DNA from 4 places in the Pseudescherichia vulneris genome. Region 1 is predicted to be linked to each of the others. Evidence: predicted binding sites of a transcription regulator. Region 1 holds the regulator's gene; each other region holds the start of a gene.
The links. The regulator Fur, encoded in region 1, represses iron uptake genes when iron is present. The targets are predictions, from matches to a motif close to ATAATAATGAGAACNACTATCAA.
Positions count from the first base shown of each region.

Region 1 (7,556 bases):
GAACTATCGACAGCTGGCTGCTCTGGAACCTGACCGCTGGCGCAAGCTTCTACTGCGATTACTCAAACGCCGCTCGTACTCAGCTCCTCGATCTGCAAAGCGGACGCTGGAGCCCAGAGATGCTGGATATTTTCCAGATCCCGGCTGCCGCGCTGCCGGAAATCAAACCCTCCAGCGGCCTTTTTGGCTACACCAAAAACGTGGTGGGCATTCCAGACGGCATTCCCATCATGTCCATGGTCGGTGACTCGCACGCCGCGCTGTTCGGCCATGCGCTGGGGGAGGCGGGCTGCGTCAAGGCCACCTACGGCACGGGGTCATCGGTTATGGCCCCGGTTACCTCGGCGCAGTGCAACATCCACTCTCTGGCAACCACGCTGGCCTGGCATGATGGCGAGCAGCTGATCTACGGCCTGGAGGGGAACATTCCCCATACCGGAGATGGTGTCGCGTGGATGGCTGACAGCACGGGCCTGAGCGAACTCCCTGAAGCCGAGCTGGCAGCAGAGCTGAATTCCCTCCCCGCCTCGGTGGAGTCAACGCTTGGCGTCTATTTTGTTCCGGCGCTGACGGGGTTAGGCGCGCCCTGGTGGGATGAAAATGCCCGCGGGGTGATCTGCGGCCTGAGCCGAGGCGTAAAACGCGCGCACCTGATCCGGGCTGCGCTGGAGGCCATTACCTACCAGATCGCCGATGTGGTCACGGCGATGCGGCAGCACAACGATTTTTCACTGACCGCGTTGATGGTCGATGGTGGGCCAACCAAAAATGACTGGCTGATGCAGTATCAGTCAGACCTGCTGGGTTGCCCGGTTATGCGCAGCGACGTGCCTGAACTCTCTGCAATCGGTGCGGCACTCTTAGCGCGCAAGGCCGTGGGGCAACTCTCACTCGATGAGCTGAAACAGTACCTTTACCCGCACAGTGAATTTCGTCCCAACATGGAGCGTCATGGCCGTTTACAAAAACGCTGGCGGGAGTGGCAACAAGCCGTCGAAAGAACCCTACACAAATTTTGAATAGCGGGTGAGGAGAGAAGTATGGGCTATGTATTCGAAAATAAAACGGTCGTCATTACCGGGGCTGCAAAAGGTATTGGCGAGGGCATCGCCAGAAAGTTTGCCGATGCGGGCGCGAATCTGGTGCTGTCGGATTACTCAGCAGAGGTCATAGAGACCGCCGAGCGACTGAGAGAGGAGTACCATGAAAATATTATCTCCTTCGTCGCCGACGTCACCAACGAAGAGCAGGTTACTGAGCTCTACAGCCTCGCGCATCGCACCTTTGGCAGTATCGATGTCTCTATCCAAAACGCCGGCATTATCACCATCGATCGCTTCGATAAAATGACGCGGCAGGAGTTTGATAACGTACTCAGCGTGAACACCACCGGCGTATGGCTATGCTGCCGCGAGGCCGCGAAGTATATGGTCAAACAGCAGGGCGGACGTTTGATCAACACCTCCTCCGGCCAGGGCCGCGTTGGCTTTATCTACACCCCGCACTACGCGGCCAGCAAAATGGGCGTGATCGGCATTACTCAAAGCCTCGCGCTTGAGCTGGCCCAGCACAACATTACGGTCAACGCATTCTGCCCTGGGATCATCGAAACCAATATGTGGGATTACAACGACCGCGTCTGGGGCGAGATCCTGAGCACGCCAGAGAAGCAGTATAAAAAAGGCGAGCTTATGGACGAATGGGTGCAGGGGATCCCCCTCAAGCGGGCGGGCAAACCTGCCGACGTTGCCGGGCTGGTGGCGTTTCTGGCATCCGAAGATGCGGCCTACATTACGGGGCAAACCATCAACGTTGATGGCGGCTTGATCATGTCGTAACACATTTGGAGTGAAATCATGGATAAACACTTTTCCCAAAGACTGTTTGATTTAAGCGATCGCGTCGCGTTTGTCACCGGGGCAGGCAGCGGTATTGGTCAAATGATTGCTTACGGCTTTGCCAGTGCGGGGGCAAAGGTGGCCTGCTTCGATCTGCGCGAGGATGGCGGCCTGTTGGAAACCGTAAGCACGATTCAGGAGATGGGCGGCAGCGCCTTTGCCTATACCGGCGATGTACGCGATATTACCCATCTGCGCGCTGCCATCGCCGAGGTGAAGAGACAGTTCGGTCGTCTTGATGTGGCGCTCAACGCCGCCGGGATTGCCAACGCTAATCCGGCGCTGGAGATGGAGCACGATCAGTGGCAGCGGGTTATCGATATCAACCTGACCGGCATCTGGAACAGCTGTAAAGCCGAGGCGGAGCTGATGCTGGAGAGCGGCGGCGGCTCGATCATCAATATCGCCTCCATGTCCGGCGTGATTGTAAACCGCGGGCTGGAGCAGGCTCATTACAACTGCTCCAAGGCGGGGGTGATCCACTTAAGCAAAAGCCTGGCGATGGAGTGGGCGGAGAAAAATATCCGCGTTAACACGATTAGCCCAGGCTACACGGCGACGCCGATGAACACCCGTCCAGAGATGGTGCACCAGACAAAATCGTTTGAGAGCCAGACGCCTATGCAGCGTATGGCAAAGATTGAAGAGATGGCGGGCCCGGCAATTTTCCTTGCCGCGGATGCCTCGTCGTTCTGCACCGGCGTGGATCTACTGGTCGATGGCGGGTTTGTTTGCTGGTAGCAAAGAGCAGGCAATAGATAAAAAAAGGGTCACTCTTAAGTGACCCTTTTTCGTTACCATTTCAATTACAGCTTACGCGGCGTGGTCTCATGCGCGTGTTCATTTTCACGGCAGTCGCCTTCAGCGCAATGACCGTAGAGATAGAGGCTGTGGTTCGTCAGGCGGATGCCGTGCTTAGTGGCGATTTCACGCTGGCGAGCTTCGATAGAATCATCGCTGAACTCGATCACTTTGCCACAGTCGAGGCAGATCAGATGATCGTGGTGATGCTGCTGGGTCAGTTCGAAAACGGATTTGCCGCCTTCAAAGTTATGACGGGTGACAATCCCGGCATCATCAAACTGGTTAAGCACACGATACACGGTAGCCAGACCAATTTCCTCGCCCATGTCGATCAGTCGCTTGTATAAGTCTTCCGCACTGACATGATGGTTATCCGGTCCCTGAAGCACTTCCAGAATTTTTAAACGAGGAAGCGTGACTTTCAAGCCGGCCTTCTTTAATGCGGTGTTATTGTCAGTCATGCGGAGTCTGTCCTGTTGCTAATCGATTCACTTCCGAGGCGGAAGTTAATGAGAATGACCTTGAGTTAATGCGTCTCATTATAGAATTGCCACTTCTTAATGAAAACTACAAGTCCTCAAGTAAAGTATGCGTATAAAACGTGGTCTCGCCAACAAACAATCGTTGCGCAACCCGTTTGACCAGGGGATATTGTACAGGTATGTACGCGAAAGTTAAAAATTTGTAGCAATTATTTCTATTGCTTTTATCTATCAATAGCAGCGCAGCACTTAGGCTGCGCCGTCTATAATCAGGCGTTAACGATCTCATCCAGGTGCAGCTCTTCAGAGATCTGCTTCACCCACTTCTCAACGCGTTCGGCGGTCAGTTCCGGCTGGCGATCTTCGTCAATGGCCAGGCCCACGAAGTGATCGTCATCGGCCAGGCCTTTAGACGCTTCGAAGTGGTAACCGGCGGTTGGCCAGTGGCCGACGATGGTCGCGCCGTTAGGCTCAATGATATCACGAATGGTGCCGAGGGCATCACAGAAGTACTCTGCGTAGTCTTCCTGGTCGCCACAGCCGAACAGCGCTACCAGCTTACCGTTGAAGTCTACCTCTTCCAGCGTCGGGAAGAAGTCGTCCCAGTCGCACTGCGCTTCACCATAGTACCAGGTTGGAATGCCCAGCAGCAGGATATCATAGCCTTCCAGATCTTCTTTGCTGCTCTTGGCAATGTCATGCACGTCAGCAACGTCTGGACCAAGCTGCTTTTGGATCATCTTCGCGATATTTTCGGTGTTACCGGTGTCGCTACCGAAAAAAATGCCTGTAATTGCCATGAGTAAAATAACCTCTTGAAACTTAATGATATGGTGGTGGAGCACGGCCCACGGATAAGGGCAATAATAGCAGAACAGCGGCGTACGCGAAATTCGTAATCGCCCAGACTGCACTCTGTGCTACATGAAAGTGTGATTTGAAGTGATTTTCAGACGTCGCCCTGGCGGTGCAGGGCCTTGAGCTGGGTGAGCAACAGCTCTTCGATCAGCTCGCTACGGCTCATCTGCCGGGCATCGGCCAGCGCGTTGAGCGCCTCTACGGCGTCGGCGTTCATCTTCAGCTCGACGCGCTTAAGTCCACGAACTTTATCGCGTTTAAGCTGGTTGCGCTTGTTGATGCGTAGCTGCTCGTCACGCGAAAGCGGATTCGTTTTCGGTCGTCCCGGGCGACGCTCGTTCGCGAACAGATCTAGTGTCGTACGGTCCGTTTGTTCTTTTGCCATGATTTTGGGTGACGTCGAGGGAAAACAGGCTGCCAGGGTATCCCTGCGCGATTAGCGCGCCATCATACATCAGCAGAGCAGGGACGCCAACGACCGTAAGCCTCGCCGCGTCCGGTCGCCGGGTTTTTAATCAGCCCGCATCGTTGGCCAGGTAGCGGCGGATCGCCCGCAGCACCGCCTCAGGCTTTTCAGCGTGCACCCAGTGGCCAGCCCCGGCAATCACGTGCGCCCGCGCCTGCGGGAACTGGGCGAGCAGCGCATCGCGATGGGCCTCGGTGACGTAGGGCGACTGGCCGCCGCGAACAAACAGCGCCGGGCGATCCCAGGCTGGCACGGTCTGCCAGCCAATAATCTCTTCGTAGCACTCCCACAGCGTCGGCACGTTGAAGCGCCACTCGCCATCGATAAAGGATTTCAAAAGAAACTGAATAACGCCCTCTTCATGCAGCGTCTGGCGCATCAGGGCAGCGGCCTGCTGGCGGCTGGTGGCCCCGGCAGCCGTCACCGCCTTGATAGCGGCAAAAATCTCGTCGTGGCGGCGTACCTGATAGGCAACCGGGGCAATATCAATGGCAACCAGCTGGTCAATCCGTTCAGGGGCGAGTGCGGTAAGCGCCATGACCGCTTTGCCGCCCATGGAGTGGCCGATAAACGTCGCCTTCTCCAGGCCCTGCGTATCAAGGGTGTCCAGCAGGTCCTGCGCCATGGCCGGGTAGTTCATCTCCGGCGAGCGGGGAGAGAGACCATGGTTGCGCATATCGACCTGAATGATATCGTGATCGTTTACCAGATCGCGTGCCAGCACGCCGAGGTTGTCCAGGCTGCCAAACAGACCGTGGACAAGGACAATGGGAGAATTGTTGTGCGGATGTTGTGCAGATTGCGCTCGGGTATTCAATTTCATGGCAAAGTTCTTTTTTTCGCTCTGTCGGGTTAGGGTATTATGTTGACCATTCTACCGCCCGGCTGCAAGGGGTCGACGCGAACCGACTTTTGCCTGACGTTAACCGTTGTTGAGATTTCGCCTATAATCCCAACAGCTTGTATTCAGATAAGATACTCCACTGGATTAAAATGAAAACGATCGAAGTTGATGATGAGCTTTACAGCTATATTGCCAGCCACACCAAACACATCGGCGAGAGCGCATCCGAGATTTTACGCCGGATGCTGAAGTTTACCGCCAACGGCAGCAGGCCAGCGGCCACCGCCCCGAAAGAGGCCGCCATTGTCAACGTCCCGGCCGAGGTGAAGCCGGCTAATCCTGTGAAAGACAAAGTCCGTGCCATGCGCGAGCTGCTGCTGTCTGATGAATATGCAGAACAGAGAAAAGCGGTTAACCGCTTCATGCTGGTGCTGTCTACACTCTATTCATTGGATGAGAAAGCGTTTGCCGAGGCGACGGAGTCCCTGCATGGCCGTACCCGCGTCTACTTTGCGGGCGATCAGCAGACGCTGCTGCAAAACGGGGCACAGACCAAACCTAAGCACCTGGCAAATACGCCATACTGGGTGATCACAAATACGAATACGGACCGCAAACGTAGCATGGTGGAGCATATCATGCAGTCGATGCAGTTCCCGGTGGAGCTGATTGACAAGGTTTGCGGCACAATCTAACCCTTGCATAAGAAGGATCAGGCAATGGCAAATCATGAACGCGCAGGACAGCCTGCACAACAGAGCGATCTGATTAACGTCGCTCAGCTTACCGCGCAGTACTACGTGCTGAAGCCAGAAACGGGCAATAGCGAACATGCGGTAAAATTCGGTACCTCCGGGCACCGCGGCAGTTCGGTACGCCATAGCTTCAACGAGCCGCACATTCTGGCCATTGCACAGGCGATTGCCGAAGAGCGCGCTAAAAACGGTATCACCGGGCCGTGCTATGTCGGTAAGGATACCCACGCGCTCTCCGAGCCGGCGTTTATCTCCGTGCTGGAAGTGCTGGCTGCCAACGGCGTCGATATCATCGTGCAGGAGAACAACGGCTATACGCCAACGCCTGCGGTATCGAATGCTATCCTGGAGCACAACAAGCAGGGCGGCGTACAGGCTGACGGCATCGTCATTACCCCTTCGCACAACCCGCCGGAAGATGGCGGTATTAAATATAACCCACCTAACGGTGGCCCGGCCGACACCAACGTCACCAAGGTCGTTGAAGATCGCGCCAACGCTCTGCTGGCAGCCGGTCTGGAAGGGGTTAAGCGCATCTCTCTTGATGAAGCCATGGCCTCTGGCCGCGTGACCGAAAAAGATCTGGTTCAGCCGTTTATCGAAGGGCTGGCCGAGATCGTCGACATGGCCGCGATCCAAAAAGCCGGTCTGAAGCTGGGCGTCGACCCGCTGGGCGGCTCCGGTATCGAGTACTGGAAGCGCATTGCCGACTTCTACAAGCTGGATCTGACCATCGTTAACGATCAGGTCGATCAGACCTTCCGCTTTATGCATCTCGACAAAGATGGCGCGATCCGTATGGACTGCTCCTCTGAGTGTGCGATGGCTGGCCTGTTGGCGCTGCGCGATAAGTTCGATCTGGCTTTTGCCAACGATCCCGACTATGACCGTCACGGCATCGTCACCCCGGCAGGGCTGATGAACCCGAACCACTACCTGGCGGTAGCGATCAACTACCTGTTCCAGCACCGTCCGCAGTGGGGCAAAGAGGTAGCGGTAGGCAAGACGCTGGTCTCCTCGGCGATGATTGACCGCGTAGTCAACGATCTGGGCCGCAAGCTGGTAGAAGTGCCGGTTGGCTTCAAGTGGTTTGTTGACGGTCTGCACGACGGCAGCTTTGGTTTCGGCGGCGAAGAGAGCGCCGGGGCTTCGTTCCTGCGCTTTGACGGCACGCCGTGGTCCACCGATAAAGACGGTATCATCATGTGCCTGCTGGCTGCGGAAATCACCGCCGTTACCGGCAAAAACCCGCAGCAGCACTACGATGAGCTGGCCGAGCGCTTTGGCGCGCCGAGCTATAACCGCTTGCAGGCCGGAGCGACCTCCGCTCAAAAAGCGGCGCTGTCGAAGCTGTCGCCAGAGATGGTCAGCGCCAGCCAGCTGGCAGGGGATCCGATCACGGCGCGTCTGACGGCGGCACCGGGTAACGGTGCTTCTATTGGCGGGCTG
Region 1 is NZ_LR607338.1:1,715,395-1,722,950, forward strand. Features, by position in the region: gene FN633_RS07210 (FGGY family carbohydrate kinase) at 1-1,019, shown strand, start outside; gene FN633_RS07215 (SDR family oxidoreductase) at 1,041-1,838, shown strand; gene FN633_RS07220 (SDR family oxidoreductase) at 1,857-2,639, shown strand; gene fur (ferric iron uptake transcriptional regulator) at 2,705-3,163, opposite strand; gene fldA (flavodoxin FldA) at 3,454-3,984, opposite strand; gene ybfE (LexA regulated protein) at 4,134-4,427, opposite strand; gene ybfF (esterase) at 4,558-5,331, opposite strand; gene seqA (replication initiation negative regulator SeqA) at 5,502-6,047, shown strand; gene pgm (phosphoglucomutase (alpha-D-glucose-1,6-bisphosphate-dependent)) at 6,072-7,556, shown strand, end outside.

Region 2 (6,075 bases), 400 kb from region 1:
AGCGCCGGGCAAACTCATCGGGCCAGCGGGTAAAAGGAATTGTCATGATTGCTCCTTAATGCAAACCAAAAACGTTGAGCATGGTGGTGAGTTTTACGCCGGTTTCGCGCCATTCGGCCTCCGGCGACGAGGCTGGGACGATCCCGGCCCCGGCAAACAGGCGGACCTGATTACCGTGCAGGCGCGCGCAGCGGATGGTAACCACCCACTCGCCGTTGCCGTCGGCGTCGCACCAGCCGACGATGCCGCCGAACAGCTCGCGGTTAAACGGCTCCAGCTCGGCAATAAGATCTTTTGCCGCCTGGTGCGGGAAGCCGCTCAGCGCCGGAGTTGGATGCAGCAGACAGGCCAGCGACAGGGCATTCTCCTCCGCCTGCGCCACCCCTTCGATAGGGGTTGCCAGATGCCAAAGGGTGGGCGTATTCACCAGCTGGGGTGAGTCCGGCAGCGTCAGGGCCCGGCTGCGCGGGGCGAGCACGGTTTTCATCGCCTGGGTCACCAGCTCATGCTCGTGGCGATCTTTCTCAGAGGCCAGCAGTTTGTTGCCCGCCTCGCGATCCAGCATGTCATCCGGCTGACGACGGGCGGAGCCGGCCAGCGGCAGAGAGCTAAAGTGCGCCGCCTCTTTACGCAGCAGCAGCTCTGGGCTGGCACCCAGCAGCACGCCGCCGTCGGGCAGCGGCACGTGGAAGTTAAAGCTGGCCGGGTTCTGGGCGATCAGCCGCTCCAGCAGCGCCCCGCCGTCTATGCGTTTGTCGGTGGTGATATCGATCAGGCGGGAAAGCACAACCTTATCGACCTGCGGCGTGGCGGTGAGCGCGGCGGCACGGGCCACCATATCGGTAAAGACTGGGTGCTCCGGGATAGCCTTGCGGGTGACCACGCTGAGGGTCTCTCTCCCCTGGAAGTAGCGTGCGGAGTGCTGCTTCTCGGTACGGGAGAAAAGCTCCCAGGCGCGGGGAATAAACAGCGCGGAGGGCTGAGTGGTATCAAACGGAATGGCTCCCACCACGATTGGCTTAGCGATCCCCTGCTTTTTGGCCTCGCTGAACGCCTGAGCCAGCCGCTGTTGGAATGCGCCGCTGAGATCGTCCCCGCCTTTCGCCGGTTCGCTGATGCGCATAACGCAGCCCGATGTGCTGAAGCTGCGATACGGCGACATAAAGAAAAATTGGTCTGATGCCAGCGTGTTCACGGTAAGTTGAGTCTCCTCCGCCATTGACGTATCCATATCCTTCTCCGAAAACGATAAAGGTAGTAAGAATTATTATCATTTATATTTGGGTCGGTAAGCTAAGAGTTATCCCGGGCGATGTCAACCTCAGCGAGCGCAGTTTTGTGCGGCTAAAAACTTGCATCCGGCGGCGCAATGATGAAAATGAGAAGCATTAGCCGCACAATAACAGGATGCACGCCGTGAGACTCCCCCCGCTTTTGCTTAAGGCCCTGCTAATACCAGGACTTTTTGTTTTAGGATTTTCTGTAGCCCACGCCGCCGACTGGCCGCGCCAGATCGCCGACAGCCGGGGCGTTCATACCCTCGATCATAAACCTCTGCGCATTGTCTCAACCAGCGTCACGCTCACTGGCTCGCTGCTGGCGATTGACGCCCCGGTGGTGGCCAGCGGCGCAACCGCGCCGAACAACCGCGTTGCCGACGAGAACGGCTTCCTGCGCCAGTGGGGCGAGATCGCGAAGCAGCGCAAGCTTGCCCGGCTCTATATTGGCGAGCCGAGTGCCGAGGCGGTCGCCGCTCAGATGCCGGATCTGATCCTCATCAGCGCCACCGGAGGCGACTCGGCGCTGGCACTTTACGATCAGCTCTCTGCGATTGCCCCGACGCTGATCATTAACTACGACGATAAGAGCTGGCAGACGCTGCTCACCCAACTCGGGGAGATCACCGGCCAGGAGTCGCAGGCCAAAGCCCGGATTAGCGATTTTAATCAGCAGCTGGCGAAGGTGAAGCAGCAGATGACCCTGACGCCGCAGCCGGTCAGCGCCCTGGTGTATAACCCGGCGGCGCACAGCGCCAACCTGTGGACCGCGGACTCGGCCCAGGGGCAGTTGCTCTCGCAGCTGGGCTTTACCCTGGCGACGCTGCCTGAAGGACTGCACGCCAGCCAGAGTCAGGGTAAGCGGCACGATATCGTCCAGCTGGGCGGGGAAAACCTTGCCGCCGGACTGAATGGCGAAGCGCTGTTTCTCTTCGCCGGTAACGAGAAAGACGCCGAGGCCATCTATGCCAACCCGCTGCTGAGTCATCTAAGCGCGGTGCAGAACAAACGCGTCTACGCCCTCGGCACCGAGACCTTCCGCCTCGACTACTACAGCGCCACGCTGCTGCTCAAGCGCTTCGCCACGCTGTTTAGTTAAGCGTCAACGGGTGGGCTCTGGTGGAAACGCCGCAGCTCGCCGAGAAGCAGGATCAGTACCGCGCCCGTCACCGCCAGCACCGCTCCGCCAACGCTGGCCGAGGCGGCGGGCGTCATCGCGACACTCATCCCACCCAGCAAGGCTGCGCCAATCGCATCCCCGGTAACGTTCTGCGCCGTCCACAGGCCGTTGATCCTGCCCAGCATCGCCTCTGGCGTCTGGGTTTGCAGCAGCGTGTACTGAAGCAGGGAGCTGATGGCGCTCAGCCATCCCGCCAGGGCAAGGAACAGCACCCCCAGCGGCCAGACCGGCATCAGGCTAAACAGGGCGATAGCGACAAAGGCCCCGAGGGTTGAGAAGAGGATTATTGCCCCAGGGCGCGGACGCTGAACCAGGTTGCCGCTGGTGAGCGCCCCTACGGCGGCTCCGAGCGGCAGGGCCGCGTAGAGAATACCGATCTCGGCGGCTGACATTTGCCAGTGCATTGCCAGTGCCGGATAGAGCACGCGAACGGCGCTGGCCATCGTCAGCAGGCCGCCCAGCAGGGCAATGCCGCCAATCAGCGGGCTGCGCAGCAGGAAGCGAAACGCCGCCAGCAGCGACTTCAATGGATGCTCGCGCGGCTGAGGCGGTGGAGGCAGCTGCGGCAGACGCAGTAGGGTCAGGGTGGTGATAAAGGTCCCCGCCGCCGCCAGGGCATAGTTCCACACTACGCCCCCGGAGGCGAGCAGCAGGCCGCCAAGCATCGGGGAGATAACCGATCCCAGCCGCACGGTGAGCATGGTGATCGCCCCGGCCTGCATCAGGTTCTCCCGCCCCACTAGCGCCGGGGTGGCAGCAAGCAGCGCCGTAACGCCCAGCGCGCCAAAAAAGCCGTCCCACAGGCCGAGGAGATAGATCGCCAGCAGCGAGGGTTCGGGCAACGCAGCGTTGAGGCAGAGGCCAATAAAGCCGATACCGCAGGTACCGCGCGCCAGCAGGATCAAGCGCTTGCGCTCGTAGCGGTCCGCCAGCACGCCGCCGACCATCAGGCCAACAAACATCGCTCCGCCGGTTAGGGTCACCGCCAGCCCCACCCGCCAGCTGGAGTGGGTCATGGCCTGAATCTGCACCGGTACGGCGACGCCGAGCAGCCCCAGCGACACAATCGAGATAAAACGGGCAATAAAAACAGCGCGAAACGCGGGATGGGTTCTCAGCAGGCTGACGTTGATCAGCCAGGATTGTCGGGTCATAACAAAGCCTTAATGCGAACTTTTGATACCAGTTTTTAAGCCGCACATGCTAACATATCGCAATAAGATCGATAACGATAATTACTATCATTATCATGTCAGGGACGTTGTTATGTCGCATTCCGTTAATCCGGCGCGCCCGTGGGCCGTGGGCGGATTATTGCTACTGCTGCTGGTGGCAGGCGTGCTCAGCCTGTTGATCGGGGCTAAACCGCTGCCCCTCTCCGTTGTAATGGATGCCCTCTCCGGCACCTGCCAAAGCGCCGACTGCACGATTGTGCTGGATGCCCGCCTGCCGCGTACCCTGGCCGGGCTGCTGGTCGGCGGCGCGCTGGGCCTCGCCGGCGCGCTGATGCAGACCCTGACCCGTAATCCCCTCGCCGATCCCGGTCTGCTCGGCGTTAACGCCGGGGCAAGCTTTGCTATTGTGCTCGGCGCAGCACTGCTGGGCCTCTCCTCTCCCACCGAGCAGTTGGCACTTGCTTTTTGTGGCGCGCTGGCGGCCTCGCTGGTGGTAGCTTTTACCGGCAGCGCGGGCGGCGGGCAGCTGAGCCCGGTGCGCCTGACGCTGGCAGGCGTTGCGCTGGCAGCGGTGCTGGAGGGCCTCTCCAGCGGGATCTCGCTGCTTAACCCGGACGTCTACGACCAGCTGCGCTTCTGGCAGGCTGGCTCCCTCGACGTGCGTACCTTACAGACGCTGCGTATCGTCTTGGTTCCGGTGCTGATAGCGGGGGCGATTGCTCTCCTGCTGAGCCGGGCGCTTAACAGCCTGAGCCTTGGCAGCGATACCGCGACCGCCCTCGGCAGCAGGGTCGCCCGCACCCAGCTGCTGGGCCTGCTGGCTATTACTGTTCTGTGTGCCAGCGCCACCGCCGTCTCGGGCCCCATCACCTTTATTGGTTTAATGATGCCGCATATGGCGCGCTGGCTGGTGGGGGCCGATCACCGCTGGTCCCTGCCGGTGACGCTGCTGGCTACCCCTGCCCTGCTGCTGTTTGCCGATATTATTGGCAGACTGCTTGTGCCGGGCGAGCTGCGGGTGTCGGTGGTAAGCGCCTTTATCGGCGCGCCGGTATTGATCTTTCTGGTGCGTCGCCACCGTCGGGGAGGTGCCATGTGATCGCCCCCTCCCGCCGTCTTATTGTTAGCGTTCTCCTGCTGGCCTGCGTCAGCGTGATGGTCGCCCTGTGGAGCCTGTGCAGCGGTACGGTACCGCTCTCTCCCGGCCAGGTGCTGGCCGCCTTTACCGGCGATGCGCCGCGCGGCATTGCCCTGGTAGTAAACGAGTGGCGTCTGCCCCGGGTGCTGATGGCGCTCCTCATCGGCGGCGCGCTGGGGGTCAGCGGGGCAATTTTCCAGTCGCTGATGCGCAACCCGCTGGGCAGCCCCGACGTGATGGGCTTTAACACTGGGGCCTGGAGCGGCGTGCTGGTGGCGATGGTGCTGTATGGTCAGGATCTCACGGCGATTGCCTTTGCGGCGATGGCCGGGGGGATCCTCACTTCGCTGGTGGTGTGGGCCCTGGCCTGGCGCAACGGCATTGAGACCTTTCGCCTGATCATTATCGGCATCGGCGTTCGCGCGATGCTGATCGCCTTCAATACCTGGCTGCTAATTAAAGCCTCGCTGGAGACCGCCCTCACCGCCGGGCTGTGGAACGCTGGCTCGCTCAACGGTCTGACGTGGGCGAAAACCTGGCCCTCCGCGCCGATCCTGCTGCTGATGTTGGTCTGCGCCACGCTGCTGGTACGGCGGATGCGGCTGCTGGAGATGGGTGATGACAGCGCCTGCGCGCTGGGCGTCAGCGTCGAGCGCTCCCGGCTGATGCTGATGCTGGTAGCCGTGGTGCTGACCGCGGCGGCGACCGCCCTCGCTGGCCCGATCTCCTTTGTGGCGCTGGTAGCACCGCATATTGCCCGGCGCATCAGCGGCACGGCGCGCTGGGGCCTGACCCAGGCGGCGCTCTGCGGTGCGCTGCTGCTGCTGGCCGCCGATCTCTGCGCCCAGCAGCTGTTTATTCCCTATCAGCTTCCGGTCGGCGTGGTTACCGTAAGCCTGGGCGGTATCTACCTTATCGTCCTGTTAATCAAGGAGTCCCGCAAAAGATGACCGATTTAACAGCCCGTCTGCGCGGCGACAGCTTAACGCTCGGCTACGGTAAAAAAGTGGTAGCGGATAATCTCTCCGTTGCCATTCCCGACGGGCACTTTACCGCTATCATTGGCCCCAACGGCTGCGGTAAATCGACCCTGCTGCGTACCCTGAGCCGCCTGATGATGCCCACCCAGGGGCATGTCTATCTTGATGGAGAGCAGATCCAGCGCTTCAACAGCAAAGAGGTGGCGCGACGCATTGGCCTGCTGGCGCAGAACGCCACCACGCCGGGCGATATCACGGTGCAGGAGCTGGTCTCCCGGGGCCGCTATCCGCACCAGCCGCTGTTTACCCGCTGGCGACAGGAGGA
Region 2 is NZ_LR607338.1:2,117,147-2,123,221, reverse strand. Features, by position in the region: partial or broken gene FN633_RS18505 (AMP-binding protein) at 1-46, opposite strand, end outside; gene entC (isochorismate synthase EntC) at 56-1,231, opposite strand; gene fepB (Fe2+-enterobactin ABC transporter substrate-binding protein) at 1,417-2,376, shown strand; gene entS (enterobactin transporter EntS) at 2,373-3,611, opposite strand; gene fepD (Fe(3+)-siderophore ABC transporter permease) at 3,724-4,731, shown strand; gene fepG (iron-enterobactin ABC transporter permease) at 4,788-5,720, shown strand; gene fepC (iron-enterobactin ABC transporter ATP-binding protein) at 5,717-6,075, shown strand, end outside.
Region 2: fepB (Fe2+-enterobactin ABC transporter substrate-binding protein) is a predicted target of Fur. The motif match lies at 1,252-1,274, and genes of this name have one in related genera.

Region 3 (7,556 bases), 390 kb from region 1:
GTATGGGCTAACCTCATCGGTTTCGCTGCCCGTGGCGCGGTTGCCTTTGTAGTTGTAGATCTTCGGCTGCTGCTTGCCGTACCAGGTGAAGGTAGACTGCACGGAGAGGTCCTGACGGATCTGCCAGCTCAGGGTTGAGTTCAGCGTGTACTCCGGAATGATAGAGAGACGGTCGCCGGTGGTTTTGTTCTTGCTTTGCAGCATGTAGGTCAGGTTGTTGGTCCAGTTTACCGTGTCGGTCACCGGCACGTTCAGCGTCCCTTCCAGGCCTTCTACTACCGCTTTAGGCACGTTTTCCCACTGATACACGTCCGTCGTGGCTTTAGATGCTCGGCCAATCGGCGAGTAGCCCGCTTCAATTTTATCCCGGTAGTCGTTGCGGAACCAGGTCACGCCAGCCAGCCAGCCGTCGCGTTTGAATTCCAGACCTACCTCTTTATTGATGCTGGTTTCCGCTTTCAGATCGTCATTGCCCATCAGGTAACAGGCACCTGCGCTGGCGTAGCAGCCCTGGCCACGGCTGTAGAGGATGTAGTTCGGGTTGGTTTGATACAGGCTCGGGGCCTTATAGGCGCGGGCGATACCCATTTTCAGCGTGATGTCATCCGTCAGCCCCTGGGAGAGGTTCAGGGACGGGCTCCAGTTATCGCCCACAATGGTGTGATGATCGAAACGCAGGCCCGGCGTCAGCATGGTGCTGTCGGTCAGCTCCATGTTATTTTCCGCAAACAGCGAGAAGATCTCCGCCTGGGAGTAGGGGCTGCGGTTGGAAGGATTAACCCCGGCAATGGTGCCGCCTTCGGTAAGCGACTGGGTGTTGGATGCCAGATCCTTCATACGCTGCTGATTCCACTCGGTGCCCAAGGTCAGGGTCTGGTTTACCAGCAGATCCAGCGGCAGGTTGACTTCGCTATGCAGCAGCACGTCGGCAAGGTCGATATTGGAGAAGTTCTCGTCGGAGAAGATCCCCTCCGTGCCGCCAGCCAAACCTTCGTTATTTCGCGTGTTGCGGGTGTGCTCGTACTGCGCGTAGGTGGTAGTGGTGACGCCGTTATCCCAACCGCCGTTCCAGGTCAGAGCGTAGTTTTGACGATAGAGACGGTTGGTCTCTTTACCGTAATTTTTTTTCACCAGCGCGTTGGTGTTGGTGTTCTGGGTATCACCCGCGTAGAGGTTACCCTGACGGCTGTAGCCCGCCTCCAGCTCCAGCGAGTTCATGGGGGCAAAATCCCAGCGCAGCTGACCGTTCACATCTTTGTTTTCCACCCCTTCGCGCCCGGCCGGCATGGTGCCAGCGTAGCTGCCGGTGCGTAAGGATTCATGGCCTTTATTGATATCCCAGGCGTCGGCCTGGGTTTTCTCCAGGTTGCCGTAGAGGCGGAAACTGAAATCACCCCCCAGCGGGCCGGTCAGGTTAAAGTTGGTGCGCTTGGTTGACCCTTCGGACTTATGCTCCGGCGCATTAAGGTAGGTATCCCACGCCCCGTGCCACTCATTTTTCGACTGCTTGGTGATGATATTGACCACGCCGCCCGCCGCGCCGTTACCATAGCGTGCCGCCGCCGGGCCACGGATCACTTCGATACGCTCGATCATCTCCGGCGGTACCCAGCCGGTATCGCCTCGGGTATCACGCTCGCCGCGCCAGCCCAGACGCACCGAGTTGCGGCTAGTGACCGGCTTGCCGTCGATCAGGATCAGCGTGTTTTCCGGGCCCATACCGCGAATATCGATCTGACGGCTGTTGCCGCGCTGGCCGCTGGTGGAGTTACCGGTAAGGTTAACCCCCGGCATGGTACGAATAATTTCAGCGACGTCACGGGCAGGCGGATTTTTGCGGATCTCATCGGCGGTGATGGTGGAGACGCCGGGAGCCTGAAGATTCTGCTCGGCGGCGGTAACAACGATAGTGTCATCCCCGGCAGGGGGCTCCTCTGCATGAAGCGGTAGCGCTACCCCGTAAATGCCCAGATTGACCAATAAGGTCAGGGATTTAATCTTGTTATTCATTGTGTTATCCGTTTTTGTCGCCAGAATACCGCTGACGCGTCCTGGCTCCCTGCACGCACGCGGTTAATGGCATGATTATGTAAAAGACGCGCTTCCCACAGCGCGCCAATACGCTATTGCAAATGCAAATAGTTATCAATAATATTATCAATAAATTTTCTTACATTTGAAAAAATACCGCAATAAGTACGAGGTTAATTAGGGTGACGATGCGAGCGACGGGCAGCGATGCCTGGTGGGAGTCAAAACACGGGCCCGAGTGGTTCCGCGAGGGTGATGACCGATGTCAGGTCACCTTCTGGTGGCGCGATCCGGCGGGGTCGGAAGCCACTTCTTCTATCCAGCATGTGTGGATCTATATCACCGGCGTTACCGATCATCACCAAAACGCCAGGCCGCAGTCCCTAAGCCGTGTTCCCGGTACTGACGTCTGGTTCTGGCAGACCACGCTTAACGCGCAGTGGCGCGGCAGCTACTGCTTTATCCCCTCCGAACATGCACAGGATTTTGCCGAGTCGGCGTTCGGCACCGAGGTGCCGGATCGCATCGCCCTGCGCGAAGGCTGGCGCAGGCTGCTGGCCCATGCCGTTGCCGATCCGCTCAATCCGCTGTCGTGGCGGGGTGGGCGCGGCCATCCGGTGTCGGCCCTTGAGATGCCCGATGCGCCAGAGCAGCCGGGCTGGCACGCACCGCAGGATACCCCTTATACGCCCCCGATCTGCATTCCCTGGCGCAGCCGCCAGTTGGGCAATAGACGTCGGGTCTGGATCTACACCACCGGCGAGGAGAACGTCACCGAGCGTCCGCTGGCGGTGCTGCTGGACGGCCAGTTCTGGGCCGAGAGCATGCCCGTCTGGCCCGCCCTGGCCGCCCTGACCCGGGAAGGCAAGCTGCCGCCCGCGGTGTACGTGCTGGTTGACGCGATCGATACCACCCAGCGCGGCCGCGAGCTGCCCTGCAACTCCGTGTTCTGGCAGGCGTTACAGGATGAGCTGCTCCCGCAGGTTAAGGCCCTGGCCCCGTTCAGCGACGCGGCGTCGCGCACGGTGGTGGCCGGGCAGAGCTTTGGCGGTCTGGCCGCGCTCTATGCCGGGCTAAACTGGCCGGAGCGCTTCGGTTGCGTGCTGAGCCAGTCCGGCTCCTACTGGTGGCCGCACCGCGGTGCGCAGCAGGATGGCGTGGTGATCGAACAGCTAAAAACCGGCACGCTTCAGCCGCAGCATCTGCGTATCGTGCTGGAAGCGGGGACCCGTGAACCACTCATTTTCCGCGTTAACCAGACGCTCTACTCTCTTTTACAGCCGACGGCAGCGGCGCTCTTCTGGCGTCCCACCGACGGCGGACACGACGCGCTGTGCTGGCGCGGCGGGCTAACCGCAGGGCTCATGACGCTCTGGCAGCCGCTGCTTCAGGCTGCGCCGTAAAGCATTTTTCCACGACAGGAGTGTGGTATGGAGTTCAGTAATCCCTTCGACGATCCAGAGGGTCAGTTTTACATTCTGCAAAACGCGCAGCAGTGCTATAGCCTGTGGCCGCGGCAGTGCGCTCTGCCGCAGGGCTGGCACGTAGTTGCCGACCCGCAGCCGCCGTCAGTGTGTTACGCCTGGCTGGCGGCGCAGTGGCAGAATCTCACCCCTGCATATTATGCGCGTTAAGGAGCACCCTATGTCGAAACGTCTGCCGCTGGTCGCGGCCCAGACCGGGATCTGGATGGCGGAAACGCTCTCTACATTACCTAACGCCTGGAGCGTGGCCCACTATGTGGTCATTGACGACGGCGAGCTGAATGAGGCCCTGCTCGCTGAGGCGATTGTCACCGGCATGCGCCATGCCGACACCCTGCGTAGCCGCTTTGTCGAGGATAGCGGGGAGGTATTCCAGTGGATCGATGAGTCCATGCCGCTGATGCCGCCTGCTGTCCACGATCTGCGTGACAGCGCCGATCCCCATGTGGCGGCGCTGGCCGTTATGCAGGGCGATCTGGCCCAGAATCTGCGCGTCGACGGCGGGCAACCGCTGGTTCATCATGCGTTGCTGCGCCTTGGAGAACGCCGCTGGTACTGGTATCAGCGCTATCACCACCTGCTGGTGGATGGCTTCAGCTTCCCGGCCATTACCCGCCATATCGCCGCCATCTATACCGCGTGGCGGCGCGGCGCGCCCACCCCCGCATCGCCTTTTACCCCTTTCTCCGAGGTTGTCGAGGAGTATCAGCGCTACCGCGACAGCGAGGCCTATAGCCGGGACGCGGCCTGGTGGCGCGAGGTAAGCCAGAGCCTGCCACCGCCGGTATCGCTCTCTGCCAGCCCGTTGCCGGGACGCGCCACGACCGCTGACATTGTTCGCCTGAAGCTGAGCCTTGATACCCAGGCGTTTTCCCGCCTTACGGCACAGAACGGCAGCTGCCAGCCAACGGATCTTGCTCTCGCGCTGGTCTCCCTCTGGCTGGCCCGCCTGTGCGGACGCATGGACTATGCCGCCGGGTTTATCTTTATGCGTCGAATGGGCTCCGCTGCGCTCTGTGCCACTGGCCCGGTGCTCAACGTCCTGCCGTTGGCGGTGAACGTTGACCCGGCAGAGAGCCTTGCCGCACTGGCGCAGAAGCTAGCTGCGCGGCTGAAAAAGATGCGCCGCCATCAGCGCTATGACGCCGAGCAGATCGTACGCGACAGCGGACAGGCAACGGGCGACCGCGCTCTGTTTGGCCCGGTATTCAACGTGAAGATGTTTGATTACCAGCTGGACATTGACGGAACGGCGGGAACAACCCATACCCTGGCAACCGGGCCGGTTAACGACCTGGAGATCGCGCTCATTCCAGACGAGGAGGGCGGGCTTGCCGTGGAGATCCTTGCCAATCGCCACCGCTACGACGAGGCTGAGTTAAGCACCCATGCCGCCAGGCTAGACGCGCTGCTGCGCCAGTTCGCCGATAATCCGGCCCTGCGCTGCGGCGAGGCAGCGCTGATCCTGCCTGCGGAGCAGGAGAAGATTGACCATATCAACGCTACCGGCGTTAGTCTGCCTGCCACCACCCTTAGCGCCCTTGTGGCAGCCCAGAGCGAAAAAACGCCGGATGCCCCGGCGCTGGCGGATGCCCGCTGGCAGTTTAGCTACCATGAGATGCGCGAGCAGGTTCTCGCCCTGGCCGATGAGCTTCGCCAGCGTGGCGTGCGGCCAGGGGACTGTGTCGCCGTGGCGCTGCCGCGTTCGGTCTTCTTGACCCTGGCTCTGCACGCCATTGTCGAGGCCGGTGCTGCCTGGCTGCCGCTGGATACCGGCTATCCGGACGACCGCCTGCATATGATGCTGGAGGATGCCCAGCCGCGGCTATTAATCACCGCCGAAGATCAGCTGGCGCGGTTTAGCGCGATCCCGCAGCTTGCCCATCTCTGCTACAGCGCGCCGCTGCCGGTAACAAACGCGCCTGCGCTGGCACGTTCAAAACCAGAGCACACCGCCTATATCATCTTTACCTCCGGCTCGACGGGCCGCCCGAAAGGGGTGATGGTGGGGCAAACGGCCATCGTCAACCGTCTGCTGTGGATGCAGGCGAGCTATCCGCTGAGCGCGCAGGACGTGGTGGCGCAAAAGACACCGTGCAGCTTTGACGTCTCGGTGTGGGAGTTTTTCTGGCCCTTTATTGCCGGGGCGAAGCTGGTGATGGCCGAGCCGGATGCGCACCGCGATCCGCTGGCGTTGCAGGCCTTTTTTGCCCGCTACGGCGTCACCACTACCCACTTTGTCCCCTCGATGCTGTCCGCTTTCGTCGGCTCTCTGACGCCGGAGAGGGCGCAGGAGAGCTGCCGTACGCTGCGCAATGTCTTTTGCAGCGGTGAAGCGCTGCCAACGGATCTCTGCCGCGAGTGGGAGAGCCTAACCAGCGCGCCGCTGCATAATCTCTACGGCCCGACGGAAGCGGCGGTAGATGTCAGCTGGTATCCGGCTTATGGCGAGGCGTTGGCCGGGGTCACCGGGCCCAGCGTGCCGATTGGCTATCCGGTCTGGAACACCGGTTTGCGTATTCTGGACGGTATGATGCAGCCTGTGCCGCCGGGCGTGGCGGGGGATCTCTACCTGACCGGCATTCAGCTGGCGCAGGGCTATTTGGGGCGACCCGACCTGACCGCCAGCCGTTTTATTGCCGATCCCTTTGCGCCGGGCGAACGGATGTACCGCACCGGCGACGTGGCGCGCTGGCTGGCGAACGGTGCGGTGGAGTACCTGGGGCGCAGCGACGATCAGCTTAAAATTCGCGGCCAGCGTATTGAGCTGGGAGAGATCGATGCTGTTATGCAGGCGCTGCCGGACGTGGCCCAGGCGGTTACTCACGCCTGCGTGCTAAACCAGGCGGCGGCGGTCGGCGGCGATGCGCGCCAGCTGGTGGGCTACCTGGTGTCGGCCTCGGGCCAGCCGCTGGAGAGTGCCGCGCTGATTGAACAGCTGAAGGCGCAGCTGCCGCCGCACATGGTACCCACCGCGCTGGTGCAGCTTGATGCGCTGCCACTCAGCGCCAACGGCAAGCTGGATCGCAAGGCGCTACCGCTGCCGACGCCTGCTGTCGCATCAGGCGGACGCGCACCGGAAAGCGAAGTTGAGCTGACCATCGCCGCGCTGTTTGCCGAGCTGCTGGCCTGCGAAGTAGAGGACGTCAGCGCCGACTTCTTTGCCCTTGGCGGCCACTCGCTGCTGGCGATGCGGCTGGCGGCGCGGCTTAGCCAGTCGTTTGAGCGCCAGGTGACGCCGGGACAGGTGATGGTGGCCTCCAGCGTGGCGAAGCTGGCTGCGATGCTGGCGGCGGATGTCGAGGATGGGCAACTGGAAAACCTGGGTTACGAGACGATCCTGCCCCTGCGGGAAAGCCACGGGCCGACGCTGTTCTGCTTCCACCCGGCCTCCGGCTTTGCCTGGCAGTTCAGCGTGCTGGCGCGCTATCTCAGCCCACGCTGGTCGATTGTGGGTATTCAGTCGCCGCGCCCAGCCGGGCCGATGGCCACCGCCGTCACGCTGGATGAGGTGTGCGACGCCCATCTGCAAACGCTGCTCGCCCAGCAGCCGCACGGCCCGTACTACCTGTTTGGTTACTCCCTCGGTGGCACGCTGGCGCAGGGGATCGCCGCCCGACTACAACAGCGTGGCGAAGCGGTAGCTTTCCTTGGGCTGCTGGATACCTGGCCGCCGGAGACGCAGAACTGGGCAGAAAAAGAGGCCAACGGCCTCGATCCGGAGGTGCTGGCGGAGATCGATCGCGAGCGGGAAGCGTTCCTTGCTGCCCAGCAGGGGCAGGCGTCAGGTGAGCTTTTTAACGCTATCGAGGGCAACTATGGCGATGCGGTTCGCCTGCTGACTACCGCCCATAGCCTGCGGTTTGAGGGTAAAGCGACGCTGTTTGTTGCCGAACGCACGCTGCCAGCCGGGATGGATCCGCATCAGGTCTGGTCACCCTGGGTGACTGCGCTAGATATCTATCGTCAGGACTGCGCCCACGTGGATATTATTTCACCGAAGACGTTTGTCTCTATTGGGCCAATATTATCAGGATTGCT
Region 3 is NZ_LR607338.1:2,107,739-2,115,294, forward strand. Features, by position in the region: gene FN633_RS09050 (TonB-dependent siderophore receptor) at 1-2,010, opposite strand, end outside; gene fes (enterochelin esterase) at 2,214-3,434, shown strand; gene FN633_RS09060 (MbtH family protein) at 3,462-3,665, shown strand; gene entF (enterobactin non-ribosomal peptide synthetase EntF) at 3,676-7,556, shown strand, end outside.
Region 3: fes (enterochelin esterase) is a predicted target of Fur. The motif match lies at 2,133-2,155, and genes of this name have one in related genera.

Region 4 (7,556 bases), 1.2 Mb from region 1:
AGTATTACACTGAGGGATTTCCGAAGCAGAAACAGCCCGCGCCAGGGGTGCAGGCTAAAATGGATCCCGTCCCAGACTGTGGCGAGAAGAGCTATGTAGGTAGCGGCCGTCTTAAGGATCGTAAGGCACTGGTGACAGGGGGCGACTCCGGTATCGGACGCGCTGCCGCCATCGCTTACGCGCGTGAAGGCGCTGATGTGGTTATCAACTACCTGCCCGCTGAGGAAGAGGATGCGCAAGAAGTTAAAGCGCTGATTGAAGCGGAAGGACGCAAAGCGGTGCTGATCCCAGGCGATCTGACCGATGAGGCCTTTACTCGCTCGCTGGTTAACCAGGCGCGCGATGCGCTAGGCGGTTTAGATATTCTGGCGCTGGTTGCGGGGAAACAGACCGCAATTGAAGATATTGCCGATCTCACCTCAGAGCAGTTTGAGCAAACCTATAAAACCAACGTCTTCTCGCTATTCTGGACCGTCCAGGAAGCGCTGAAATTCCTGCAGCCGGGTGCCAGCATCATTACCACCTCGTCGGTGGAAGCCTATCAGCCAAACGCGACCCTGCTGGACTATGCCTCTACCAAGGCGGCCATCCTTAACTTTACCCGCGGGCTAGCAAAACAGGTGGCAGAGAAAGGCATTCGCGTGAACAGCGTTGCCCCAGGCCCTGTCTGGACCGCGCTGCAGATCTCCGGCGGCCAGCCGCAGGAGAAACTGCCACAGTTTGGTCAGTCCACGCCGCTGAAACGCGCCGGGCAGCCTGCTGAGGTCGCCGCTATTTACGTCTACCTGGCGAGCCAGGAGTCGAGCTATGTGACTGCCGAAGTACACGGTGTCACCGGCGGGATGCATTTAAGCTAGTTCTTGCATGCAATAAAAAAGGGGCCGCGATGGCCCCTTTTCTTTGTCTGAACGCCGCGCTTATTTCGCGCGCGTTACCTCTTCACCCACCAGACCAATCTTCAGATAGCCTGCCTGATGCAGGGTGTCCATCACCTTCATCATCGTTTCGTAATTGACGGTTTTATCCGCACGGAAGAAGACGGTGGTATCCTTCTTGCCTTCAGTCAGGGTGTTCAGCGCGCTAACCATCGTCTCTTCGGTCACCGGATCGTTACCGATAAACATGCTGTTATCCGCTTTCACCGACAGGTAGATCGGCTTTTCCGGACGCGGTTGCGGCTGGCTGGAAGAGGCCGGTAGGTTTACCTTCACGTCAACGGTGGCCAGCGGGGCCGCCACCATAAAGATAATCAGCAGCACCAGCATGACGTCGATAAACGGCGTCACGTTGATCTCATGCATTTCACCGTTATCGTCCAGATTTTCATTAAGACGCATTGCCATACGGAATTAACCTAAACGTAATTTCTGTGCGGAGTGAACCGGCGCAGCCGATGGGCTGGCGGCCAGGTCGAGATCGCGGCTCTGCAGCAGCAGCACCTGCGCGGCGACGTCGCCCAGCATGGCTTTATAGCCGCCGATAGAGCGCGCAAAGATGTTGTAGATCACCACCGCCGGGATAGCAGCAACCAGGCCAATTGCCGTTGCCAGCAGCGCCTCGGCGATGCCGGGTGCCACGACGGCGAGGTTAGTGGTCTGCGTCTGAGCAATACCGATAAAGCTGTTCATGATGCCCCATACGGTACCGAACAGGCCGATAAACGGCGAGATTGCACCAATGGTGGCGAGGAAGCCGTTACCGCGTCCCAGGTGGCGGCCTACAGCGGCGACGCGACGCTCGAGACGGAAGCCGGTACGCTCTTTGATGCCTTCGTTGTCTTCCGAGCCAGCGGAGAGCTCAAGCTCGTTCTGCGCTTCATTCAGCAGCAGCGTGCTCAGGCTGTTGGCGTGGAAACCGGCTGCGATTTCGCTAGCCTGATCCAGGGTGCGCGCTTCGCTTAACAGCTTCTGCTCGCGCTTAAGGCGGCGCTTATGCGAGAACATCTCCACGCTTTTGCTGAAGAAAATGGCCCAGGTGACAACGGACGCCAGAATCAAACCAATCATCACCAGCTTCACGACGATATCGGCATGGTGATACATACCCCAAACGGAGAGATCCGTCTGCATCAAATTATTACCCACTCTGTATCTCCGGACGCAAATCACAAAATCTGAACGCAATAATATCAAAACAGCATCGAATTGATAGTAGTTCTCATTAGTATTTACATAGTGGCGTAATTTTGACAAAGTTTCCTTGCGCTTACGCAGTAAAAAAGGCGGTAAGCGCACTTTTCAGAATTTTCGATCTAAAGCCGTATTAAAAAAATTTCGCTCTTCCTGCGCTTGCTGGGGTCATTTTACCTCCTGTCGTGGTAGTCTAGACATCCAGACGTATAAAAATCAGGGTAGCGTGAAGATGACAGCGAAGCACATTGATACCGCACTGGTGAATGCCGGGCGCAGCAAAAAATACACCCAAGGTTCGGTGAACAGCGTGATCCAGCGCGCCTCGTCGCTGGTCTTTGACACGGTGGAAGCCAAGAAGCAGGCAACGCGCGGTCGGGCCAAAGGCGAACTGTTCTACGGTCGTCGGGGAACGCTGACCCACTTCTCCCTGCAGGAAGCGATGTGCGAGCTAGAGGGCGGCGCAGGCTGCGCGCTCTTCCCCTGCGGCGCGGCCGCCGTGGCTAACACCCTTCTCGCCTTTGTTGAGCAGGGCGACCATGTCCTGATAACCAACACCGCCTATGAGCCAACCCAGGACTTCTGTACCAAAATTTTGGCCAAGCTCGGCGTCACCACCGGCTGGTTCGATCCGCTGATCGGCGCGGATATCGCTAATCTGATCCAGCCCAATACGAAAGTGGTGTTTCTTGAAGCGCCCGGCTCCATCACCATGGAAGTCCACGACGTTCCGGCGATTGTGGCAGCGGTCAGACGCGTGGCCCCAGAGGCGATCATCATGATCGATAATACCTGGGCGGCGGGCATCCTGTTTAAGGCGCTGGAGTTTGGGATTGATATCTCTATCCAGGCGGGAACCAAATACCTGATTGGCCATTCGGATGCGATGGTCGGCACGGCGGTATCCAACGCCCGCTGCTGGGATCAGCTGCGCGAGAATGCCTATCTGATGGGCCAGATGCTGGATGCGGACACCGCCTACATGACCAGCCGCGGCCTGCGCACCCTCGGCGTACGCCTGCGTCAGCACCATGAGAGCAGCCTGGCGATTGCCGAGTGGCTGGCGACGCATCCACAGGTGGCGAAGGTGAATCACCCTGCCCTGCCGGGCAGCAAGGGCCATGAGTACTGGAAGCGGGACTTTACCGGCAGCAGCGGTCTCTTTTCCTTCGTGCTGAATAAACGCCTAAGCAACGATGAGCTAGCGGCTTATCTGGATAACTTCAGCCTGTTTAGCATGGCCTACTCCTGGGGCGGCTTTGAGTCACTGATCCTCGCTAACCAGCCGGAGCACATCGCCGCTATCCGTCCTGAGGGGGAGATTGACTTCACCGGGACGCTGATCCGCCTACATATTGGTTTAGAAAACGTTGACGATCTGAAGGCTGATTTAGCGGCAGGATTTGAACGCATCGTGTAAAGTGTATGAGGCTGGTACAGTTTTAAACAAAACCAGTGGAATTGTCTGCATTTCTTGCGCTAACGATCAAGGTGCTGCGGGCATTTCAGGAGTACAATAAGCCTTAATTACGCGGTTCCACAGGAATGTCCATGGCTGTTATTCAAGAAATTATCGCTGCGCTCTGGCAACACGATTTCGCAGCGTTAGCGAATCCACATGTTGTTGGCGTTGTTTACCTGGTTATGTTTGCAACGCTGTTTTTGGAAAATGGACTGCTTCCTGCCTCCTTCTTACCCGGCGACAGCCTGCTGCTGCTCACCGGGGCGCTGATCGCTCGCGGCGTGATGGACTTTGTCCCGGCGCTGGTGATCCTGACGACTGCCGCCAGCCTTGGCTGCTGGCTGAGCTATATCCAGGGCCGTTGGCTCGGTAATACGCGGGTAGTCAGAGGCTGGCTGGCGCAGCTACCGGCCAAGTATCACCAGCGTGCCACCTGCATGTTTGACAGGCATGGCCTGCTGGCACTGCTGGCCGGGCGCTTCCTCGCCTTTGTGCGTACCCTATTGCCGACCATGGCCGGTATTTCCGGGCTGTCGAACCGCCGCTTCCAGCTGTTTAACTGGCTGAGCGCCCTGCTGTGGGTAGGCGTGGTTACCGGCCTCGGCTATGCCCTGAGCATGATCCCCTTCGTGAAGCGTCATGAAGATCAGGTCATGACCTTCCTGATGATCCTGCCGGTGTTCCTGCTGGTCGCCGGGCTGCTGGGTACGCTGGTGGTGGTGATCAAGAAGAAGTACTCCAACGCCTGATCTCTTCGCTAGAGTAAAAGCCGGATGGCGCTGCGCTTATCCGGCCTACATCGTCATTATACGCCTCTGATCCTTGCTGCATCCTCTCCCGGCGTCACGCCAAAGTAGCGCTTGAACTCGCGACTGAACTGCGATGGGCTTTCATAGCCAACGCGTATTGCCGCCGCGCTGGCCTTCATACCATCGTGGATCATCAGCATTCGCGCCCGGTGCAGACGGTAGGTCTTCAGATATTGCAGCGGCGAGGTGCTGGTCACCGATTTAAAGTTATGGTGAAACGCCGACACGCTCATGTTCGCTTCCGCCGCCAGCTGATCCACGCTCAGGCTCTCGGTGTACTGGCTTTCGATACGTTTCAGCACCCGGCTGATCAGGCTGAAGTGGGTCTGGCGGCTCACCAGCGCCAGCAGCGCCCCGCCGCACGGCCCGGTCAGCACATGGTAGAGAATTTCACGCACGATCTGCTTACCTAAAATTCGCGCATCCAGCGGCCGGGCCATGACGTCCAGCAGCCGCTCAATGGCGCACAGGATCTCCCCAGACAGCGTGGCCGAGTTGATGCCGCTTGCCGCCATGGCGGGCTGAAAATGCTCATCCTCACCGATGTCCATCAGCAGCTCCTGCAGCTGCAAAATATCAACGTTCAGGCGGATCCCCGCCAGCGGCACCTCAGGCGTGGCGAAGGTTTCGCACTCAAAGGGCAGCGGCACGGTAAGCAGCAGATACTCATTGGTGTCGTAACGAAACACACGATCGTTGATATAGCCGATTTTATGTCCGGAAAAGAGGATCACGATGCCAGGCTGGTACATTACCGGCGTACGCGTCCCCGGCTGGGTGCCATAAAGCAGACGCACGTCGGGCAGCAGCGCGCTGAGCCTGTTTTCATTATTTTTCAGCTGTTTAATTTGTTCCGTCAGCTGAAGACAGATCGCTTCGCGGTTCATTTCATCCCACTCCACTCGCGTTTTTTATTGCGTCCAGTGTGCGCGTTTTTGTGCGTTTTCTCCAGCACGCGGGAGGAATGGGCAAGACATCGGCAGGAATGTGCATTGAGAGCCCCGGGCGCGCGGACCACAATAGTCTCCAGCAGGCAGCCCGCTGCCGTTTGTCTTTTAACCGATACAAGGGAAAGCGTCATGAATAACTTTAATCTGCATACCCCCACCCGCATCCTGTTTGGTAAAAATGCCATTGCCGATCTGCGCGACCAGATCCCGGCAGGCGCTCGCGTGCTGATCACCTACGGCGGCGGCAGCGTTAAAAAAACCGGCGTGCTGGATCAGGTCTATAGCGCGCTGAACGGCCTCGACGTGCTGGAGTTTGGCGGCATTGAGCCGAACCCCTCTTACGAAACGCTGATGAAAGCGGTGGCGATTGCCCGCGAAGAGAAGATCACCTTCCTGCTGGCGGTTGGCGGCGGCTCGGTGCTGGACGGCACGAAATTTATCGCTGCCGCTGCGCACTACGCTGACGGCATCGATCCATGGCACATCCTGCAAACCCGCGGCAGCGAAATCAAAAGCGCCATCCCGATGGGCTCTGTGCTGACGCTGCCGGCCACCGGCTCCGAATCTAACAAAGGCGCGGTCGTTTCCCGTAAAGCCACCGGCGACAAGCAGGCGTTCCACTCCCCGTTCGTCCAGCCGGTATTCGCCATTCTTGACCCGGTCTACACCTACACTCTGCCGCCGCGCCAGGTAGCAAATGGCGTGGTGGATGCCTTTGTCCATACCGTTGAGCAGTACGTGACCTATCCGGTCGATGGCAAAATTCAGGATCGCTTCGCGGAAGGTATTCTGCTGACGCTAATCGAGGATGGCCCGAAAGCGTTGCAGGAGCCGGAAAACTACAACGTACGCGCCAACGTGATGTGGGCCGCAACCCAGGCGCTGAACGGCCTGATTGGCGCAGGCGTGCCGCAGGATTGGGCCACCCATATGCTGGGCCACGAGCTGACGGCGATGCACGGTCTGGATCACGCTCAGACCCTGGCGGTGGTGCTGCCCGCGCTGTGGAATGAAAAACGCGACGCCAAACGCGGCAAGCTGCTGCAGTACGCCGAGCGCGTGTGGAACATCACCGAAGGCAGCGACGACGAGCGCATTGACGCGGCCATCGCCGCCACACGCAGCTTCTTCGAGCAGATGGGCGTCCCTACCCGTCTCTCCGGCTATGGCCTCGACGGCAGCTCTATCCCTGCCCTGCTTGAGAAGCTGAACGAGCACGGCATGACCCAATTAGGCGAACATCAGGATATTACCCTTGAGGTCAGCCGCCGTATCTACGAAGCCGCACGCTAAAGGTTTTTTCTTCTGCGACTTTCGTTTTTGGGCTTTTCGTCCAGACTTAAGTCACTCAACTCCACCTGGGCCAGCCCGGGTGGATTTCATATAAGGAGGAATATATGGCAAATCCAACCGTGATTAAGCTTCAGGACGGCAACATCATGCCGCAGCTGGGCCTCGGCGTATGGAAAGCGGGCAATGAGGAGGTCGTCACCGCCATTCATAAGGCGCTGGAAGTGGGCTATCGCTCGATTGATACCGCTGCGGCCTACAAAAACGAAGAGGGCGTCGGCAAGGCTATCGAAAGCGCGGGGATCCCGCGCAGCGATCTGTTTATCACCACCAAGCTGTGGAATGACGATCAGACTCGCCCTCAGGAAGCGTTGCAGACGAGCCTCGACAAGCTGAAGCTCGATCATGTTGATCTCTACCTGATGCACTGGCCGGTACCGGCTAGCGATCATTACGTTGAAGCCTGGAAAGGAATGATTAAACTTCAGGAACAGGGGCTGGTGAAGAGCATCGGCGTCTGTAACTTCCAGATTAGCCACCTGCAGCGTCTGATCGACGAGACCGGCGTGACGCCGGTGATCAACCAGATTGAGCTGCATCCGCTGTTACAGCAGCGTCAGCTCCATGCCTGGAACGCGACTCACAAGATCCAGACCGAGTCCTGGAGCCCGCTGGCCCAGGGCGGCGAAGGTGTGTTCGATCAGAAGATCATTCGCGAGCTGGCCGATAAGTACGGTAAAACCCCGGCGCAGATCGTCATCCGCTGGCATCTGGACCAGGGCCTGGTGGTGATCCCGAAATCGGTCACCCCGGCACGCATTGCGGAAAACTTTAAGGTGTGGGATTTCCGCCTCGATAAAGACGAGCTGAGCGAAATCGCCAAGCTTGATCAAGGCAAACGCCTTGGGCCGGATCC
Region 4 is NZ_LR607338.1:2,905,462-2,913,017, reverse strand. Features, by position in the region: gene FN633_RS12220 (SDR family oxidoreductase) at 1-857, shown strand, start outside; gene exbD (TonB system transport protein ExbD) at 918-1,343, opposite strand; gene exbB (tol-pal system-associated acyl-CoA thioesterase) at 1,350-2,084, opposite strand; gene metC (cystathionine beta-lyase) at 2,362-3,549, shown strand; gene yghB (DedA family general envelope maintenance protein YghB) at 3,681-4,340, shown strand; gene FN633_RS12195 (AraC family transcriptional regulator) at 4,397-5,287, opposite strand; gene yqhD (alcohol dehydrogenase) at 5,480-6,643, shown strand; gene dkgA (2,5-didehydrogluconate reductase DkgA) at 6,748-7,556, shown strand, end outside.
Region 4: exbB (tol-pal system-associated acyl-CoA thioesterase) is a predicted target of Fur. The motif match lies at 2,145-2,167, and genes of this name have one in related genera.